Regions from separate parts of the Arthrobacter sp. SlRoot2-15 genome, predicted to be linked through region 2. Evidence: riboswitches for the same ligand, from Rfam matches in the RefSeq annotation. Region 2 holds a riboswitch; each other region holds the start of a gene.
The links. A riboswitch is a leader RNA that binds a small molecule or an ion and turns the genes downstream of it on or off. The one in region 2 is predicted to bind cyclic di-AMP.
Positions count from the first base shown of each region.

Region 1: another riboswitch for cyclic di-AMP. It lies ahead of AC6I9V_RS05915 (aggregation-promoting factor C-terminal-like domain-containing protein); the one in region 2 lies ahead of AC6I9V_RS05125 (NlpC/P60 family protein).
Region 3: another riboswitch for cyclic di-AMP. It lies ahead of AC6I9V_RS15980 (NlpC/P60 family protein); the one in region 2 lies ahead of AC6I9V_RS05125 (NlpC/P60 family protein).

Region 1 is NZ_AP046058.1:1,311,738-1,318,090, forward strand. Features, by position in the region: gene AC6I9V_RS05905 (response regulator transcription factor) at 1-354, shown strand, start outside; gene AC6I9V_RS05910 (sensor histidine kinase) at 358-1,953, shown strand; cyclic di-AMP (ydaO/yuaA leader) riboswitch at 2,061-2,249, shown strand; gene AC6I9V_RS05915 (aggregation-promoting factor C-terminal-like domain-containing protein) at 2,248-2,985, shown strand; gene AC6I9V_RS05920 (glyoxalase superfamily protein) at 3,102-3,479, opposite strand; gene upp (uracil phosphoribosyltransferase) at 3,534-4,169, opposite strand; gene AC6I9V_RS05930 (phosphatase PAP2 family protein) at 4,182-4,997, opposite strand; gene AC6I9V_RS05935 (nucleoside deaminase) at 5,096-5,599, shown strand; gene AC6I9V_RS05940 (DNA glycosylase AlkZ-like family protein) at 5,602-6,353, opposite strand, start outside.
Region 2 is NZ_AP046058.1:1,137,222-1,143,574, forward strand. Features, by position in the region: gene AC6I9V_RS05095 (alpha-mannosidase) at 1-69, opposite strand, end outside; gene fdhD (formate dehydrogenase accessory sulfurtransferase FdhD) at 176-1,045, opposite strand; gene AC6I9V_RS05105 (molybdopterin molybdotransferase MoeA) at 1,130-2,536, opposite strand; gene AC6I9V_RS05110 (DUF6457 domain-containing protein) at 2,533-2,820, opposite strand; gene mobA (molybdenum cofactor guanylyltransferase) at 2,804-3,505, opposite strand; gene AC6I9V_RS05120 (HNH endonuclease) at 3,555-4,055, opposite strand; gene AC6I9V_RS05125 (NlpC/P60 family protein) at 4,312-5,052, opposite strand; cyclic di-AMP (ydaO/yuaA leader) riboswitch at 5,317-5,475, opposite strand; gene AC6I9V_RS05130 (M23 family metallopeptidase) at 5,623-6,353, opposite strand, start outside.
Region 3 is NZ_AP046058.1:3,430,071-3,436,423, reverse strand. Features, by position in the region: gene AC6I9V_RS15985 (dihydrofolate reductase family protein) at 86-643, shown strand; gene AC6I9V_RS15980 (NlpC/P60 family protein) at 740-1,471, opposite strand; cyclic di-AMP (ydaO/yuaA leader) riboswitch at 1,476-1,638, opposite strand; gene AC6I9V_RS15975 (hypothetical protein) at 1,840-2,094, shown strand; gene AC6I9V_RS15970 (DNA alkylation repair protein) at 2,091-2,612, opposite strand; gene AC6I9V_RS15965 (glycoside hydrolase family 16 protein) at 3,029-3,994, shown strand; gene AC6I9V_RS15960 (hypothetical protein) at 4,385-5,695, shown strand; gene AC6I9V_RS15955 (MBL fold metallo-hydrolase) at 5,819-6,353, shown strand, end outside.

The DNA.
Region 1 (6,353 bases), 170 kb from region 2:
CTGCTGCGGCTGCACCGGCTGGTCCAGCGCTCCGGCGTCGCGGCCATGGACACCGCCGAGCTCGTTGTCGGGGACCTCGTCTTGAACGTGGACACCCGGGAAGTGACCCGCGCCGGGGAGGAACTTCATCTGACCGCCACCCAGTTCGAACTGCTGCGCTACCTAATGGAAAACCCCAAACGCGTGGTCAGCAAGGCGCAGATCCTGGACCGCGTTTGGGACTACGATTTCGGCGGCCAGGCCAACATCGTGGAGCTCTACATCTCCTACCTCCGCAAAAAGGTCGACGCGGTCCACCCGCCGATGATCCACACCGTGCGCGGCGCCGGGTATGTCCTGAAACCGGCGGACTAGTCCGTGGCAACTCCCGCCCGAGACTCCGGCACCGGCCGGGACTGGCGCAGCCCGTCCACTTGGCACCTGCGCACACGACTGGTCCTGCTCGCCATGGCCCTGCTCGTTGCGATCTGCGGCGCCGTCGGGCTGGTCAGCTACGCCTCGATGGATCTGTTCCTGACGAAACAGCTGGACTCCCAGCTGGACCAGGCCTCCGAACGGGCGCGGGAGTTCGGCCGTCCCGGCCCCGGCAACGGCGAGGGGCGCCGGGATCCGCTGGAAGCACGCGGCCAGGCGGTGGGCACCCTCAACGCCCGGATCCTCGGAGACGCCGTCACCAGCGCCGGCTTCCTCGCCGACGACGCCACCCGGAAGGCGCTCTCCGCCGACGACGCCGGCGTCCTGCTGGCGCTCACCCCCGGCGCACTCCCCGTTGACCGGACCCTGTCCAGCGGCGCCTACCGGCTGGTCGCGGCGCAGACACCGTACGGCGATGTGATCGTTACCGGCCTGCCCCTGAAGGACAAACAGAACACGCTGGCTTCACTGGTCTGGACGATGGTCCTGGTCTCCGCCGGCGGGCTGGTGGTGATCGGGCTGGCCGGAACGGCGCTGATCCGGCGGACCATGAAACCGCTGGAGCACCTGTCCGAGGTGGCCACCAAGGTCTCCCGCCTCCCGCTCGACGCCGGCGAGGTTGCCCTGGCGGTGCGGGTGCCGGAGGCGGCCGCCAATCCCGGCACGGAGGTGGGCAGCGTGGGCTATGCCCTGAACCAGATGCTGGACAACGTTTCCAGCGCGCTGGAGGCGCGGCAGCAGAGCGAGATGAAGGTGCGGCAGTTCGTTGCCGACGCGTCCCACGAGCTGCGGACCCCGCTGACGGCCATCCGCGGCTACACGGAGCTGATGCGTATGACCGAGCACTTCACCCCGGACGGCCAGAAATCCCTCGCCCGCGTGCAGAGCCAGTCGGAACGGATGACCACCCTTGTGGAAGACCTGCTCCTGCTTGCCCGCCTCGACGAGGGCCAGCCGCTGAAGTTCAGCGACGTGGACCTCTCGCAGCTCGCGATCGAGACGGTCAGCGACGAGAAGGTCATGGCCCCGGACCGCCTCTGGCAGCTGGAGCTCGCCGAGGAGCCCGTAGTGGTGCGGGGTGACGCCGCCCAGCTGCACCAGGTGCTGGCGAACCTGCTCTCCAACGCGCGCAAGCACACCGAACCCGGCACCACCGTGACCACGGGGGTGAAGTGCGCCGACGACGGCAGCGCGATCGTCACGGTGACGGACAACGGCACCGGAATTGCCCCCGAATTCGTGGACCGGGTGTTCCGCCGCTTTGCCCGGGCCGACGCGTCCCGCCGGAACCCTGTCACGGCCGCGGCACCCGTCGTCGCAGTTCCGGCGCCGGAACCGGCCCCGGCGAGGGTGCGCGGCGGAGCCGCCGCCCCCTTGACCTCCCCTGTTCCGGCCGCGACGGCGGAGGGCACCAGCGGCCTGGGGCTGTCCATTGTGCAGGCCATTGTCGAAGCCCACGGCGGCACCGTCGCTGTCACGTCCCGGCCCGGCCGCACGCAGTTCACCGTCCGCCTCCCCGCGCCATCTGCGGCGGGATAGTAGGAGCGAGCAACCACGCCGCCAGCCGTGGCCGCCGTTACCTAAATGTGACTTTCGCGGGAAAGTCCGGTACCGTTCTAGAGTGCGGCCATCGACCTGGCCGCATATCCGGTTTGACGCCAAACTCTGCCGCTTCCCGGATTCCGATGGATTAGGCAGAGGCGGGGGACCCAGAGTTCCCGGGCATTCTCCATCCATGCACCCTTGGGGTTAAGCCGCCACGTTGAGATTCCGTGCGGCCGGATTTTTGCATCCGAACCCGACAGCTAACTCCGTAGGCGTTGAGAGGCAAACATGACTGAATTCAAGGTACCCATGCGCCCAGAAGGCGCTAAACAGACAGCTGAAGCCGACGTCGCGCGCCACCGCGCCGAGCCGGCCAAGCGCACGGCCCTGTCCCGGATTGGCTTCGGCCCCGGCACCAAGGGCAAGCGCGCCGCCGTGGTAGCCACCGCCCTCGCGGTCCTGCTGGGCGCAGGCGCCGCGGGCCAGGCTTCCAACACCTCGGCCCACACGGAGGCCGCGTCCAAGGACGCGTCGTTGCAGAAGCTGGAGTTCGAACAGGTCGGCAGCAACTCCCCGGCCTCCCCCTCCACCGGCACCGTGGACGCCAAGGCCTCCGAGGTCAAGCCGGCCGAGGCCCCGGCGCCCCCGGCCCCGCCCGCGCCGGCCGCGCCGGCCGCTCCCGCTCCCGCCGCGGCCCCGGTGCAGCCGGTCGCCATCGACGATCCCGCCGGCGCGCAGGCCTATGCCGCCGCGCAGCTGCCCGCCCACGGCTGGGCCGCCAGCGAAATGCAGTGCCTGCAGAAGCTGTGGACCAAGGAGTCCGACTGGAAGACCACCGCCACGAACCCCAGCAGCGGCGCCTACGGCGTGGTCCAGTCCCTGCCTGCCGAGAAGATGGCAAGCGCCGGCGCGGACTACCGCACCAACTACCGGACCCAGATCAACTGGGGCCTGAAGTACGTGCAGGACCGCTACGGCTCGCCGTGCGGCGCCCTGAACTTCCACTACGCGAACAACTGGTACTAAGAAGCCGCCACCCGGGCCCCGGCGGAAAGCGATGCCCCGGATTCAATGAATCCGGGGCCTCGCGTGCGCCTGCCCCCGCGGCGGCCGGGCCGCCTGGCAGCGGCCGCCCTGGCGGGTTACGCGTTCGGCCGGTCGGGGAGGTACTGCACCCCCCATTTGTTGCCGTCGGGATCCGCGAAGTAGACAAAGTGCCCCCAGTCCTGGACATCGATGTCGCTGACGTCCACACCGTTGTCCTTAAGCTGCTTATGGGCGGCCTCGATGTCGTTGACCACCAGCTGGAGGCCCGGGGCGGTGCCGGGCGGGGCATCGTTGAGACCCTCGCCGATCGCAATCGAGCAGCCGGAGCCCGGCGGGGTCAGCTGGACGAAGCGGATGCCTTCTGAGGGGCGCTCGTCGTAGTCTGCGTTGAAGCCCACCTGATTGACGTAGAAATCCTTGGCCCGGTCCACGTCGGATACCGGGACAAACACGAGTTCAAGTTTCCAGTCCATGGGCACAGGCTAGTCCCGGGCGCTGTCCGCCGGAACCCCTGACCGGCCGCGGAGCTAGCCTGCGATGCCGTAGAGGCGGTCGCCGGCGTCGCCCAGGCCGGGGACAATGTAGGACTTCTCGTTGAGCTTCTCGTCGATCGAGGCCAGCACAATCGTCACGTTGGCCTCCGAGAGTTCCTCTTCCAGCTTGGCCAGGCCCTCCGGGGCGGCCAGCAGGCAGATGCACGTGACGTCCGAGGCGCCGCGTTTGAACAGGAACTTGATGGCTTCACGCAAGGTGCCGCCGGTGGCCAGCATGGGGTCCAGGACGAAGATCTGGCGGTCCGTCAGGTCCTCGGGGAGGCGCTCGGCGTAGGTGATGATGTCCAGGGTCTCTTCGTCCCGGGCCATGCCCAGGAAGCCGACCTCGGCCGTGGGGACCAGTTTGGTCATGCCCTCGAGCATGCCGAGACCGGCGCGCAGGATCGGGACCACCAGCGGGGTGGGCTTGGTGAACGCCGTGCCGATCGTGGTGCTGACCGGCGTCTCGATGGTCACGGGTTCGGTGCGGACGTCGCGGGTTGCCTCGTAGGCAAGGAGCGTGACGAGCTCCTCAGTGAGCTGGCGGAAGACCGGGGACGGGGTGTTCTTGTCCCGCAGAACGGTGAGCTTATGGGCGACCAGCGGGTGGTCCACAACGAGAGTGCGCATGGGTCAAAACTATCACCCGGACGTGGAGGACCGTCCCGCCGGACCGGGGGTATCGGCGTCGCCCGTTCCGCCGCGAAGGCTGCTCTCTGGGGCGGGGTCGCGCAGGTGGGCCTCGTTGTCGAATGTCGGTGCGGGGCCGGTGTGTTCCCGGTGCCTCAGCACATGGAAGAGCCGGTGGGCCAGGATCACGATCCCCACCCAGCCCAGCCCGATCACCCAGCCGATGATCACGTCGGTCATCCAGTGGTGGCCCAGGTAGACCCGGCTCATGCCCATGGCGAAGATGAAGATCGCACCGGCTGTGATGAAGCCGACCCGGGCGAGCGTGCGTCTCACCTGCAGGCAGGCGAGGTAGACCACCAGCCCGATCACCACGGTGGTGTTCAGGGTGTGGCCGCTGGGGAACGACGGCGAGGTCTCGTAGGGCGGCACCGCGTCGACGTGGTCGGGACGCGTCCGGCCGATCAGTTTCTTGCCGAGGGACGTGGCGGTGACCGACACGGCGGCGGCGCCTCCGATCAGGATCAGCGGCCGCCAGGTCCGGGAGACCCAGATCAGCCACGCCGTCAGGATGCTGGCCAGGATCGGCATGCCGATGCCGCCGCCGATGTTGGTGAAGCCGGTGACGAAGGAGTCCAGGCCCGGACTGCGCAGCTGCTCCATGTAGGAGAGCATCGGCTTGTCCAGGTTGGCCAGGCCCGCGTCGTCCACGACGTTGTCATAGACCTCCGCGCTGGTGAGCGCCAGGGCGACAATGACGATGCCGCCGATCAGCATCGTGATCCACAGCGCGGCGTACGGCACCACCCACTTGCCCCAGCGCCGCATCAGCCAGCTTTCAGTCCTGGTGCTCACTGCTGTCTCCCGACTTCCCGGTGCACTTTGATGGTGCACAGCCTGCTTAGGATCGAAACTACCATTGACCCATGACTACTCCCGAGCCCCGGCATGCGGAATGGATGGGCCTGGCCCTCGCCGAGGCGCGCCGGGCGCTGGCCACCGCGGACGTGCCGATCGGCGCCGTCGTGATCGGCCCGGACGGGTCGGTGCTCGGCACTGGACGCAACGAGCGGGAAGCGCTCGGGGATCCGACGGCGCACGCCGAAATGGTGGCCATCCGCGAGGCAGCGGCCCGGCTGCGCGCCCGCCGCGCCCTTGAAGGCCTGGGCGACGACGGCTGGCGGCTGGAGGACTGCACCCTGGTGGTGACGCTGGAGCCGTGCGCCATGTGCGCCGGCGCCGTGGTGCTGGCCCGGATTCCGCGGGTGGTTTTCGGTGCCTGGGATGAGAAGGCCGGGGCCGCCGGCTCCGTATTCGACATCCTGCGCGAACGCCGGCTCAACCACTGGGTGGAGGTGTACGGCGGCGTCCGTGAGCAGGAGTGCGGTGCGCTGCTGCGGGACTTCTTCGCCGGCCACCGTGGCGCCTGAGGCTACCGCTCCGCGGTAGCCGTGGTGGAGGCCCGCAGCGCGTCGATCCGTTTCTGCCGGGACGACGGCGAATCCAGGCTGAAGGCCCGGAAGTCGCCCAGGTCCTCCTTGATCCAGGCCTCCACCTCGGCGATCCGCCGGGCCACAGCCGGTGTGGTCGCACCGAACACCCAGGCGGCGATCCGTTCCTGACCGGGGTCGTACTGCCACAGCCCGATGATCCGGCCGCGGTCAAGGATGGGATGGTCCGGCAGGTCTGCCTGCAGCGCGAGCCGGCCCAGCGCTTGTTTGTCCCGGTCCTGGTCCGCCAGCAACTCCGCCGCGTTCCGGCGCAGCAGCACCAGTGAATCGGTCCCGGCGAGCAGCTGGATTTGTTCTTCGGCAGGTTCCTCGAAGGCGGCGAGGCGTTCGACGTCGTCGGGCAGCATCCAGAGCGGGTCCCCGCCGACGGCGGTGGCGACCTCGACGGCGCCGAGGGCGGCGAGCGCGGCTTTGCTCTGCGCGACGGTGAAGCCGGTGAACCACTGCGACTGCTTGAACGTGGCCCCTCCCGTCCAGCCGAGGTAGCGCCGGATCAGTTCGGCACGGATCTCCTCGTCGCTGAGATCGCTGGGTGCCAAGTTCCAGGGTTCATAGGCGTAGCGCTGCTGGTCGAGCCGGCCGGTGGCGGGGACACGGCGGATCCGCCCCTCCGCCTGCAGGATGCCGAGCGCGGTGGGCAGCGTGGTGGCAGCGCCCTTCTTTTTGCCCTCCT
Region 2 (6,353 bases):
CGCGGGGGTGATGCGTTCGCGCAGAAAGCGGTCCAGCCGGACTTCCGTGAGACGGCGGTCGTCGTGCAATGTGATCCTCTTCGCGCTGGTGCCGGTGGTTCGTGATCAGTTCGGGTCGCGTGTCCAGTCGATGGATAAAATCTACGTCGGCCGCCGCGGTTAAGCCAACGCAGGCCTAGGCGGTTTCTTCCGGCGGGGAAATGCGTTCGTGGCCGGCGTAGACATTGATCGTGGTGCCCCGGCTGAACCCGGCCAGCGTCATCCCGCTGGCCTCGGCCAGTTCCACCGCCAGGCTGGAGGGCGCGCTGACGGCAGCGAGCACCGGGATCCCGGCCAGCGCCGCCTTCTGCACCAGTTCGAAGGACGCCCTGCCGGAGACCTGGAGCACGGTGCCGCTGAGGGGCAGCAGGCCTTCCCGCAACGCCCAGCCCACGACCTTGTCCACCGCGTTGTGGCGGCCAACGTCCTCGCGCAGGCAAAGGAGCTCGGCGTCGCCGTCGTCGGAAATCCGGAAAAGTCCCGCGGCGTGGACGCCGCCGGTGACGTCGAAGACGGCCTGGGCTTCGCGCAGCCGGTCCGGCAGCGAGGCGAGTGTCTGCACTGCGACGGTCACCGGGTCGCCGGCGGGGCTGAAGTGCGAGGACTTGTGCACGGCGTCGATCGAGTCGGTGCCGCAGATCCCGCAGGAGCTGGAGGTGAAAAAGTTGCGCCCGGTGTCGGGCTGGACGACGTCGGGGCGCAGCTGCGCCTCCACCACGTTAAACGTCTGGGTGCCGTCCTCGTCCTCGCCGGCGCAGAACCGCAGCGAGACGAGCTGCTCCGGTTCCCAGATGACCCCCTCGGAGACCAGGAACCCGGCGACGAGGTCGAAGTCGCTGCCCGGCGTCCGCATCGTGACGGAGTAGGAGAGGCTGCCGAGCCGGATTTCGAGCGGCTCCTCGACCGCCAGCACGTCCTCCCGGTGCCGGACCGGGAACTCCAGCGCCTGCGGCGAGCCGTCCAGGACAAATTTGTGCACCTTGCGGCGCTGTGTCACGCGGCCCATCGGATACTCCTCATCAGCATTGCATTTAGGTCCGGCCGCCCTTGGCGGACCGCCCCTGGATCCATCATGACCTGCCCCCGCGCCTCAGCCAAGCAGCGCGCTCCAGTCCACCGGGCCGTCCGCGGCCGGCTTCCGGGCGGCACGTTTCGTGGCCGGCTTCGCGGCCGCCTTGTCCAGGGCGGCCTGGGGCAGGGCCGCGCCCCACGGCAGCGCGAACGCCTGCACCGGCTCGCCCAGCTGCACGCCGTGCGGCGGGACCACCAGAACGCCGTCGGCGGCGGCGAGTCCGCGCATCATGCCCGGGCCGGTGTGCTGCGCCGGCGACGCCATCCCGTAGAGCATGCGGAACGGCATCAGCCGCGTCCGGCCCGGGTCGGGATCGATCATGGTGCCACACGGGACCTCGACCACCGGCGGCGCAGAGCGGTGCCCAAGGGCGGCCAGCAGCGGAGCGCCGAGAGTGGACAGCGCCATCATGGCCGCCAGTGGATTCCCTGGCAGCCCGATCACAAAGCGCCCGTCCGGCAGTTCGGCCAACACGGCAGGGTGGCCCGGACGCATGGCGATACCGTCGATGAGCAGTCGGCCGCCCAGTTCCGCGACCGTGCGCCGCAGGTGGTCGGTGCCGGAGCGGCCGGTGCCGCCGGTGGTGATGACGACGTCGGCCGGCAGCGGCTCCGCGGCGTCACCGGCGGCCGTGCCCGGCTCCGCGGCGTCGGTATCCTCAAGGGCCGCGAGCCAGTCAGCGTCGGCGTCGCCGATCTTGACCTCACCGGCGAAGGTCCCGCCGAGCATTTCCACGACGGCGGCCAGCTGCGGCCCGAAGGTATCCCGTACCTCGCCCGGTTGGGGGACGCCGCTGCTGACGACTTCGGAACCGGTGAACACGAGCCGGACGACGGCCTTGCCCAGTACCGGCAGCGCGTCGTGTCCGGCGAGGGCGGCCAGGGCCAGGTGTGCGGGGTTAAGGACGGCGCCTGCCTTGATGAGCAAGTCGCCGGCGGCGGCCTCCTCCGCGGCTTTGCGGATGTGGTCACCGTTGCGCGGTTCCCCGGGCTTGGCCCCGCCGCCGAGTTTGAGGACCGGCAGCCCGTCTTCGTCCGGGGCGATCACGCCGCTCTCGCTGCGGAGCACGGCCTTTGCGCCCGCCGGGATCAGCCCGCCGGTGGCGATCGGGCTTGCCTGGTGCGGGGCCAGCCGCTGGCCTGGTTCGGCGAGGATCCAGGGGCCGCTGCCGTTGACGGCCCAGCCGTCCATCGCCGAGGAGGCGTAGTGCGGCATGTCGTGCAGCGCCGTCAGGTCTTCCGCCAGCGTCCGTCCCAGGGCATGCCGGAGCGGCACCGGCGCGGCCGGGATGGGGGTGGCGCAGTCGAAGGCCAGCTGCCGTGCCTCCTGCCAGCCGTGCGCGAGGTGCCGGTGTGGAGCCTCGGCCGGGTCCCCGGAGGCCCCGTCCTCGGCGCCGGCACTGCTGCTGGGCGGCTCAGGCGTCATGCCCCGGGTGCCTCGGCGGCGGCGTATTCCTTCGCGAGTTTCCGGGCCACGCCCATGGCGGCTTGCATGGACACGCTGTCCGGCGCCTGCCCGGAACCGGAGGCCAGCCCGGCCGCGAACCCGGCAATAAAGGTCGTCAGCGGAGCTGCGGGTCGGACGACGGAGTGCGCGGCAACTCCGGCGAGCCCCAGCACTTCGTTGATGTCGATTTCGACGTCCTCGAGTTCCAGGGCCTGGAGCAGTGCCCGGCACCAGTCCTCCAGCGTCTCATCCTGGCTTTTCACCGTTTGCCTCCAAAGTCGAATTCGGCCGCCCGTTTCCGGACCGGCCTGGACCGGGGTCTGATACCCCCAGGGCGGAAGCGTCATCCCAGGTGTCCACGTCGTCAGTGGAACCCGGCGGAACCGGAACCGTCCGCAGTTCAAGACTAGCAAGCAGGGCGAAGACGGAGCCCCCCTCGAGGGCGTTGCGCCGGGCCGCGTCGCCGACGGCGCGTTGTAGCGCGGCCGTGCGATAAAGGCCGGCGAGGGGCTGGGTGCGTCCGTCCGGCGCCACTGCCATGACCCCGTCACGGCCGCCGCCCGGACCTTCGGCCGGGCCGTCCGCCGCCGCCAGCAGGGCGCCGACGGCGGCGGCGACCCTCGGCATGTCGCAGGCGAGCACCAGGGTCTGGGCCGCCGGTCCACCCGCTGCCTGCTCCCCGGCCCCGGCATGCTCTCCGGCCAGGGCCGCGAGGCCTGCGGCGATGGCGGCTGCGGGTCCGGAGAACGGGGGCTCCTCGCGGCAACGAAGCACCTGAGGCGGGAGGCCGCCCAGTTCCGGCCCGACCACCACGATCCGGCGGGCCCCGCCGGCCGCCTTGAGGGTAAGGTCCAGCAAGCTGGTGCCGGTTGCCGCCAGCCGGGCCTTGGGCACGCCGCCGAGGCGGGTTGACCTGCCCCCGGCGAGGATAACGGCGTCGAATTCCACCCGCCCAGCCTAGCCGCAGCGGCGGGCAACGGGCGTCAGCTCGGGATGCTCAGTGTGCCTTTTCGGGAAGCAGGAACGGGTCCCAGGCCGGGGCGGGCTTCTCCAGCTCCTTGATCTGCCAGATGGTGCCCTTGGGCGGGCCGGGAAGGAAGCCGAGTTTCCAGCCCATTTCCCCGGGTGTATGGTCCCCCTTGGCATTGTTGCAGCGCAGGCAGGCGGCGACGAGGTTTTCCCACGAATCCGCGCCGCCCCGGGACTTGGGCTGGACATGGTCGATGGTGTGGGCCGCCTTGCCGCAGTAGGCGCAGCGGTGGTTGTCGCGGCGCAGCACCCCCCTGCGGCTGACCGCCGTCAGAGTGTTGTAGCGCGGCCTGATGTACCTGTTCAGCAGGATCACGGAGGGCCGGCCGAGGATATCCTGCGGGCCCACCACGGGATCGTCGCCTTCGGCCACCACACTGGCCTTCCCCGTCAGCACAAGGACCAGCGCCCGGCGGAAGGTGACTACCGCCAGCGGTTCATATCCAGCATTCAGAACGAGAGTGCGCATCCGCATACCTCTTCACGGCCGCACCCGCCAGGGGCACGAGGGCCGGCTGCCCTGTGCATGGTCGGGCTATGGATCGACACCACAAGAGTAAACACGGCAGGCCAGGTTTACCGAATTTTGTTTCGGCGCGCCCCCGCGGCTGGGTCCGCCGCAGGGTCCGGGGGGCGGGTCGGCACTGCGCCCCGGGCAACGCAAAGGACCCCTGCCGCGGGCAGGGGTCCTTCACGATGCTTCCGGCGGGCGCCGGGATTCAGTCTTAGCCGCCGACGCGGATGAAGACCGGGCCGGAGCCGACGTTGACGCTGTACAGCGCGGTGGTTCCGCCGTTCCAGCCGCCGTGGACGGCCATGCCGTTGCCGACGTAAACAGCGATGTGGGCCATGCCCATGCCGCCGTTCTGGTAGTAGGCGAGGTCGCCCGGCTGAGCTTCAGCAGCGCTCACGGTGCGGCCCAGGGACAGGTAACCTGCCGGCCAGCCGTGGTAGTTGATGCCAACTGCGGCCAGCGCGTTGGTGGCCAGCATGGTGCAGTCCTGGGAGACACCGATCTGCGCGTAGGCAGCAGCGGCGATCGAAGCGCCCATGCCGCTGACAGCAGCCGGAGCCTTCGTGGCCAGGGAGGCGGTCACCGCGTTGCCGGTGGAAGCGGCAGCTTCCTTGACCTTGACGACGGGCTTGGGAGCCTCGACGGGGGCCGGTGCGGTGGTAACAGCGGGCTTCTCGTAGGAGATCGCGATGCTGGAGGCCGCGGAGATCGTGGCCGGTGAGGTGGACTGCACTTCCAGGGCGGAAGCGGAGGTCGACTCGCGCTGAACGTTGGTCTCGGCAGCGTTGGCTGCGATACCGCTGGTCAGCACCAGGCCGGAGGCTGCAGCGATAACCGCAGCCTGGCGACCCATACCACCGGCGTTGTCGCCGACGGCCTTAGCAATGACAGCCAGCGAGTTGGTCTTGGTGACCTCCGCGCGGTGGCGTGCAATGGTTGCACGAGTAGTCATTCAGTTCTCTCTTTCGTGATCCTTTTGTCCGCGCTCAATTCAGGCGGGACTGAGGACGCTCCGGCATCTTGGGGGTACGCCGGATCGCCCCGAAACGGGTTTCTTTAGCGAAGGGTGTACTGCGAAGACGCGCCAAAAGCGGGAACTGCGTTGTGAGATCCAGTCCGGGCGCCGACAAGGGCAGCGCGGAGCATGGAGTTCAGCGGGCTCAACTGAGCCTCGCCAGCGCGAGAACGCGCAGCATTGTGGCGTGAAGACACGAAAGTAGCCTCTCCCAATGCCTACGAGGTGAGCTGTCGGATTCGGATGGGAGTCACCCGGCCGCGCCGCTTCCTGGGAAGCTTTGCGACTTAACCCCAAGGTCTTCTTGCGAAGACCAAAATTGGTTCCCCCGCCCCTGCCAGACGATGTCATGCGAACGGACCTTGAGCGGTGGCAGAGTTAGGCAATCCACTCAAGAGCGCCAACTTCGGAGAAGTTGGCGTGCTTCATACGGTACAGCAGTTGGGACTCAATGTCACATTCAGATCACGGCGTGTCACAGAAATGCGAGTGGTCCCTCGGCTCGGCTTAGAGCCAGCCCAGCGGATCAACGACTTCCCCGTTGACCATCACCTCGAAGTGGAGGTGGCAGCCGGTGGAGGCGCCGGTGGTGCCGCTCATCGCCACCACGTCGCCGCGGGAAACCTGCTGGCCCACGCGGACAGTGGAGGACGACAAGTGGTTGTACGTGGTCTCCAGGCCATTGCCATGGTCGATCACGACGCGGTTGCCGCCCCCGTAGGGGTGCCAGCCGGTAAAGGTTACGGTGCCGCTGGCCGCGGCATGCACGGCGGTGCCGCACTGGGCGGCGTAGTCCTGCCCGCGGTGGAATTCCCCGACGGCGCCCGTGATGGGACTGATCCGATAGCCGAAGGGCGAGGCGGTGACCATCGTGTCCAGCGGGTGGCCGAGGCTGCCGGCCGAGGCCGCCCGGGTGATCGTGCTGGCGGACTGGGCGCTGAGCAGCTGCTTCAGCTTGCCGTCCGGGTCGCCCTTGGTGGTGACGGCTGTGCGGTTGAAGTCAATCTGGGCAGCGGAGGCCTTGACTTCGGGCTGCGCCGCGGCGGAAACCGAGCCGGTCTTGGCGGAGTCCGTGGAGTCGGTGGCCATCACTGGGCCGGTGGCCGGGACTGTGAAGGTGAGGACCAGGCCGGTGGCCGCCAGGGCGATGCCGGCTTTCTGCCCGACGCCGCTGACAGCGGCAAAGTCGGTTATCTGACGGAACGCACTGCGCCGGCCGCGGCGTTCGTCGCGGTGCG
Region 3 (6,353 bases), 2.3 Mb from region 2:
GGCGGCGGTTCCCGCCGTCGTTTCCCCCCGGAACGTTCTCCGCCGGACTGTTCCCCGGGGTCCGGTGCGCGCGTAGGCTCGGCGCATGCGGAAGATCATCTTTGCAATGCAGGTGTCCCTGGACGGGTTCATGGAAGGCCCCCACCGGGAGCTTGACTGGCACATGGTGGACGACGAGCTCCACAGCCACTTCAACGAGGAGCTCCGCACCATGGGCGCCTTCCTGGACGGCCGCATCACCTATGAGCTGATGGCCGCCTACTGGCCGACGGCGGACCAGAACCCGGCCAGCACGCCACCCGAGGCCGAGTTCGCGGGCATCTGGCGCGAGATGCCCAAGATCGTCTACTCCAAAACCCTGGAGAGCGCCGATTGGAACACCACGGTGGCGCGCGACGTCGTCGTCGAGGACATCCTGGCACTCAAGGCACAGCCCGGCGGCGACCTGGCCCTGGGCGGGGCCCGGCTGGCGGACAGCTTCCGACGGCTCGGACTGATTGACGAGTACTGGATCTACATCCACCCGGTGCTGCTGGGGCAGGGCACGCCGCTGTTCAAGCCCGCAGACAGCAGGGCCGCACTTACGCTCGCCGAAACTCGGACGTTCGGCAACGGAGTGGTCCGGGTGCGGTACACCAGCTGAGTTGCGGCGGACCAGCGAAAGCCGGTGGCCGGCTGTCGTAGCGACAACCGGCCACCGGCCTTCGGGAGCAGTGCTGGTGCAATGCCTACACGGTGCTTACGCTCCGGCGCGGACGAACGTCACACCGCCGGTGGCGGTCAGCCAGGAGAGCGGGTGCGAGATCGTCTGGTTGGATCCGTTCATGCCGCCGCTGATGGCCTGGCCGTTGCCGGCGTAGATGGCGACGTGGCCGGACTGGACGATCATGTCGCCCGGCTGCGGGTCGGCCACAACCTTGCCGTAGTTCATGAACTGCTGCGGACCCAGGTCGCCGACCGGGATGCCGGCAGCGCCGAGGGCCTTCTCGACCATGGCGGTGCAGTCCTGGGTGATGCCGATCTGGCTGTAGGCGGCCGACAGCATTGCGGCGTTGACTCCGCCGGCAGCCGGGGCCGGGGCCGGGGCAACGGCAGCCTGGGCCTGGACCGTGATCTTGGGGGCGGCCGGAGCCTGGGCAACCGCCGGTGCGGCGACGGGCTTGGGCTGCTCGACGACGGGCGCGGGCGTGGTGGCCACGGCCGGACGGTCGAAGCTGATCTGCACCGCGGAATCCGCGGTGACCGGCGCCGAAACCTTGCTGGCGACGTCGACGGATGATGCCGGTGCGGAGTCGCGCTCGGCCGGTGCGGACGCGGCATTGGCCGCCATGCCGCTCGTCAGGACGAGGCCGGACGCCGCCATAATGACTGCGGCCTGGCGGCCGACTGTGCCTGGCTTGACCGAAAATGCTGAGGTCCGTCCTGCGGGGACGTCGGAACGATGGCGCGCAGCAGTAGTGCGTGAAGTCATGTTGGTAGCCTCTCCCAATGCCTGCGAGGTGAGCTGTCGGATTCGGATGGGAGGCACCCGGCCGCGGGCCCGTCAGAGCGGGCTGCGCGGCTTCACCCCAAGACCCGCCGGAGCGGCAGGTAATAAGTGGTTTCCCCGTCTCTGCCAGAAGGTTGCATTCGGATTCCGGGCCGCGGCAGAGTTAGGCAATCGGCTCGGAAGCGCCCGTATCGGAAACAAACAGGCACCTATCCACGGTAACGGTACTGGGCGGTAATGTCACATTCAGGTAACGGGGGCGTGTCCTGGCGGGGAATTAGGCCTAGGGCGCCGGGCGCCGCCACGCATAGGATGGGCTCATCCAGCGTTCCCCGAGCGGAGGCCCTGTTATGAACCGGCACTGTGTCGCCATCTGCCAGCTAAGTGACCAGCCGCAGGAGGACTTCGACGTCAACACGGAGCTGCTGGTTCTCGAGGGCGGGGAAATCCACGTTGCCACCTGGGACGCCGAACCGCGCGACGGCGGATTCGACGTCCACGTCCTGAACGACCGTGTAGATGCCCTCGGCTTTATGGTCGTGACCGATTGGCAGTTCCTCGATGGCAAGGCCTACGCCGTGGTGGAGCGCAGGCCGTCCCGCTAGGGAACCTTGCGGCGCCTGCCACCGTCGGAGCGGAGTTCGCCCGCTGGTGCCAGCTGCGCCGCGCGGCGCAGCCACGGGTCCGGATCCTGCAGCCACCGTTCCAGCACAGCCTCGGCCCGGTTCCGGCTTACCCCGTCAAGACCCGCAATCAGCGGCCCGACGACGTCGACCGCCAGCGGATCCGCCAGCTCACGCAGGCGCGCACCGCGCAGGAAGCCTTCGATCCGGGTCAGGTCCGAGTTGTCCAGCATGGTGATACGGGACTGCAGCAGGACGACGGCGGCGAGGCGGCGTTCGAAGACCGGTACCGCCCACAACTCCGAGCTGAGCGCCGTGATCCCGTCACGGCCGAGGTGCCGGTAGCGGCGGAGCGCATCCCGGACCGCGCCCCGGACGGCGCCGACGGAGGCGCCGTAGGACCCGAGTTCCGGACCGAGACGGGACCGTGCCTCCTCGGCCCGCTGCCAGGTGCTTTCGCGCTGCAGCGCCGCATCAATGAAGTCACCCGCCTCGCTCATAGGTCCATTCTGTCGCAGCCGCCGGCCCGGTCCTGCAGCCGGGGTCAACCCTGCGCGGCAAACTTTCCGCGTGCGATGCTCTCTGCGGAGTGGGCCGGGTTCCCGTCGTAGGGTTCGTCGGAGATGTCGAGGACCTGCCGTCCGGATACAGCAGGGCCCCAGCTTCTTCTCCGGCCAGAGCACCAGGACCGGCAGGCGTTTTGCGAACGAAGGTTACGATCGGGTAACGTTGACGGCTGGCCCGAGGGCCAGGCCCGAACGCAGGGCCCCGGATGCCCGCTGTGCAGGGCGCCGCCGCGCCATTCGGCGCCTGCTCGCCCTGTCCGCCAGGCGGGGCTGAAAGAAGCTGCAAGACGCTCGCCAGCGGCCCGACCGCGCCTGACGCTTGCGCCAATTCAATAGCCCGGAGGGGTCACTTGTTCAAGAAGATTGCCATCACCGTTACCCTCGGTGCCTTGTCGCTGACCGGATGCAGCGCTGCGTCCTCAGCCGGTACCGCCGCGCCCACCAAGGCGGCCAGCCCGACGTCGTCTGCCCGGGCAGCATCCCCGACGTCGGCGCCGGCCACCTCCGCCGCCGCTCCGGCCCCCGCGGAAACCACCGCAGCGGCCCCGGCAACTCCGCCGGCTGCCGCACCGGCGGCCCCCAGCACTCCCCCGGCCGTGCCGGCCGAAGCACCCGCGGTGCCGGCAGCGCCCGCAGTGGCACCGGCCCCGGCAGCCCCCGCCGGCGACGGAGCACAGGCCGCGGCCGCCCTGGGCTGGGGTCCCGTTCTAGCCGGCGACGAATTCTCCTACGCCGGCGCCCCGGACGCCACCAAGTGGGGCGTCTTCAACGGCGCCGGACATGCCGGCAAGGGCGTCCGCAGCCCGCAGGCGTGGTCAGTGGCCAACGGCGTCGCCACGGTCACCGGCGACGCGGCCGGCACCACCGGCGGGATGTCGGCAAAGTTCGGCCAGCAGAAGTACGGCCGCTGGGAGACCCGGATGAAGACCAACGCCCGCGACCCCGAGTACCACCCCGTGCTGCTGCTGTGGCCGAACAACAACACCTCGCCGAACTGTGCCGAGGTGGATTTCGCGGAAGGCACCTCGAACACCGCTGCCATGAAATTCTTCCTGCACTACGCCTGCAGCGGCGGAGACTTCCAGACGACGGCGGCCACGCCCGTGGACACGACGCAATGGCACAACTACGCGGTGGAGTGGACGCCGGCCGGGATCACCGGCTACATCGACGGCGTGAAAACGTTCAGCGACACCAACCCGGCGCACCAGCCCACGGTCGGCATGCACCAGACGATGCAGCTCGACTGGTTCCCCGACGGCACCGCCACCAGCCCGTCGCAGATGCAGGTCGACTGGGTCCGCGTCTACCAGTAGGACAGAGGCGGGCGGCGCAGTATCCGTCACCGCAATACCTAAGGCATCGTCACACCACAAAGGCACCATCTTCGGCTGAGGACGGTGCCTTTGTGGCGCCGGGCATAAATCCTCTGGTGCCGCCGGAGCGCGGGGCGGAAGCTGGGCGCAGCACATCTTTCGACGGCAGGGAGTCCAGTCGTGCGCCCAGGTGCTGCAACAAGAACCAGAATCCCCGGCGGTCCCCCGTGGCGACAGCGCTGGTTTCTGGCCTGCGCCGCGGCCGCGCTGGCATTGAGCGGCTGCACACCCGGATCACCATCCCCTCCTTCTGCCAGCAGCCGCCCCGCCTCGTCCGCCGCCGAGTCCCCCTCCCCTGCCGGCGCCTCAGCGTCTCCGGCGGGTGATGCGGTGCTCTCCGACGAGGAACTGATGTCCCTGGTGGACCGGGCGATCAACGGCAGCCAGCAGGGCGCCGGGAGGGTCTCAAAGAGCGCGGACCTGCGGACGCGCCTTCAGGGACGGCCTGCACCCGCGCAGGGGCCCGCCGTCGAGCCCGGTGAATGCGGCGTCTTCCAGCCGCACAGCGCGCCGACCAGCAGCGCAGACCTGGACATGAATTTCGCGGCCGGCGTCCTGACGCTCACCGGAGCGTGGTCCCGCGAGGCCGTGGCCTTTGTGCTGGCCAGGAGCGCGCCCCGGGACACGGTGGTTGCCGCGGACTTCGCCTACGCCGACGAGCAGGCCGCCACCTGCGCGAGCTTCCGGCAGGCCTCCGCGGACTCGCCGCCGACCACCGTCCGGCTGCTGACCGTCCCTGAACTGGGGGAACGGGCCTACGCCCTGGTTTCGAGCCCGGCCGCAGCAGCAGATACTGCCCCGGCTGCCGGCACCGTGTCCCTGCAGGTCCTCAAGGGAACAGTGTCTCTCGGGCTCAGTCGGCAGGTGCCGGCCAATCCGTCCGACGACGAACTCCAGTCCGCCCTGGCGCCGCTGCTCGGGCTGGCCCAGAAGCTGGTCCGGGAACTGGCCGGCGGCGCCCCGGCCGCCAGTGTGCCGCCCAGCCCGACGTCGAAACCGCCGTCGGAACCGCCGTCGGCGCACCCCGCACCAGCCCAACCACCGTCCCGGCAGGCACCCGAACTTCAGAGCCCGGAGCAACTGGCGCGGCTGCTGCAGGGCATTACCGGGCCCAACGGAAGCCCGGCCCAGGTGCTGGAAGGCCGCTACGCCCCCACGGAACCGGCAACACCCGCGGATCCGGCCGCCCCACACTGCATCTACGACGACGCGGCGTACCTCGCCTCGCTGGGCGGAGCAGCCACCGTGGTGGCCGAGATCCCCGGCACCGGCCAGGCACCCGACCAGATCAGCCTGCGGCTCATCGGCCTGCCCGCGCCGTCACCGGACGGGTCAGCTTTCGACCGACGGGCCGCCGATCTGGCCGGCTGCACCACGGTTCAGGAGCAGCTGCCTTCGGCTGGGTCCCGGACCTGGTCGCCGCTCAATCACCCCATCGTCGATACCAGCGGGCAAACCGGCTACGCCGTTGTGTACATGCTTCCCGACGGAACCGGCGTCCGGCATGTCCTGGTGGGTGCCCGTAAGGGCAGGCTCTGCGTCGAAACCGAAACCAAGACCCTCTCCGACAGCGCCGTCCAGCAGGCGGCGGACGGCCTGGCGGCAACCATCAACAAGGTGATGGCCAGGGTTGGCGGCTAGGCACCGTCCCGGGCGGCCGAAGCCGTCCGGACGCAGCTTGCGTGATACCCCCGGGGGTATTATTGTTGAAGTCAGAAGAGGAAGGAATCCCTTCCCCGTCTACATCAAGAAGGAGCACCCTGAATGCTTATCGAGCGCATCTATGACGAAGACCTCGCCCAGGCCAGCTATTTCATCGGCTGCCAGGCCAAGGGAGAGGCGCTGGTCGTTGATCCCCGGCGCGACATCGCCGTCTACGAGGACCTCGCCGCCGCCAATGGCATGAAGATCGTGGCCGTCACCGAGACCCACATCCACGCCGACTTCCTCTCCGGCACCCGGGAACTGGCCGCCGCAACCGGCGCCACCGCCTACGTCTCCGGCGAGGGCGGAGCCGACTGGCAGTACGGCTTCGACGCCGAACGCCTGCACGACAATGAAGAGATCACCCTCGGCAACATCACGGTCAAGGCATTGCATACCCCCGGCCACACGCCCGAGCACCTGTCCTTCCTGATCACCGACGGCGCGTTCGCGAACGCCCCCGGTTACCTGCTCTCCGGCGACTTCGTGTTCTCCGGTGACCTGGGCCGGCCGGACCTGCTCGACGAGGCCGCCGGCGGCGTCGATACGCGCTTCGAGGGCGCGAAGCAGCTCTTCGCCAGCCTCCGGGACAAGT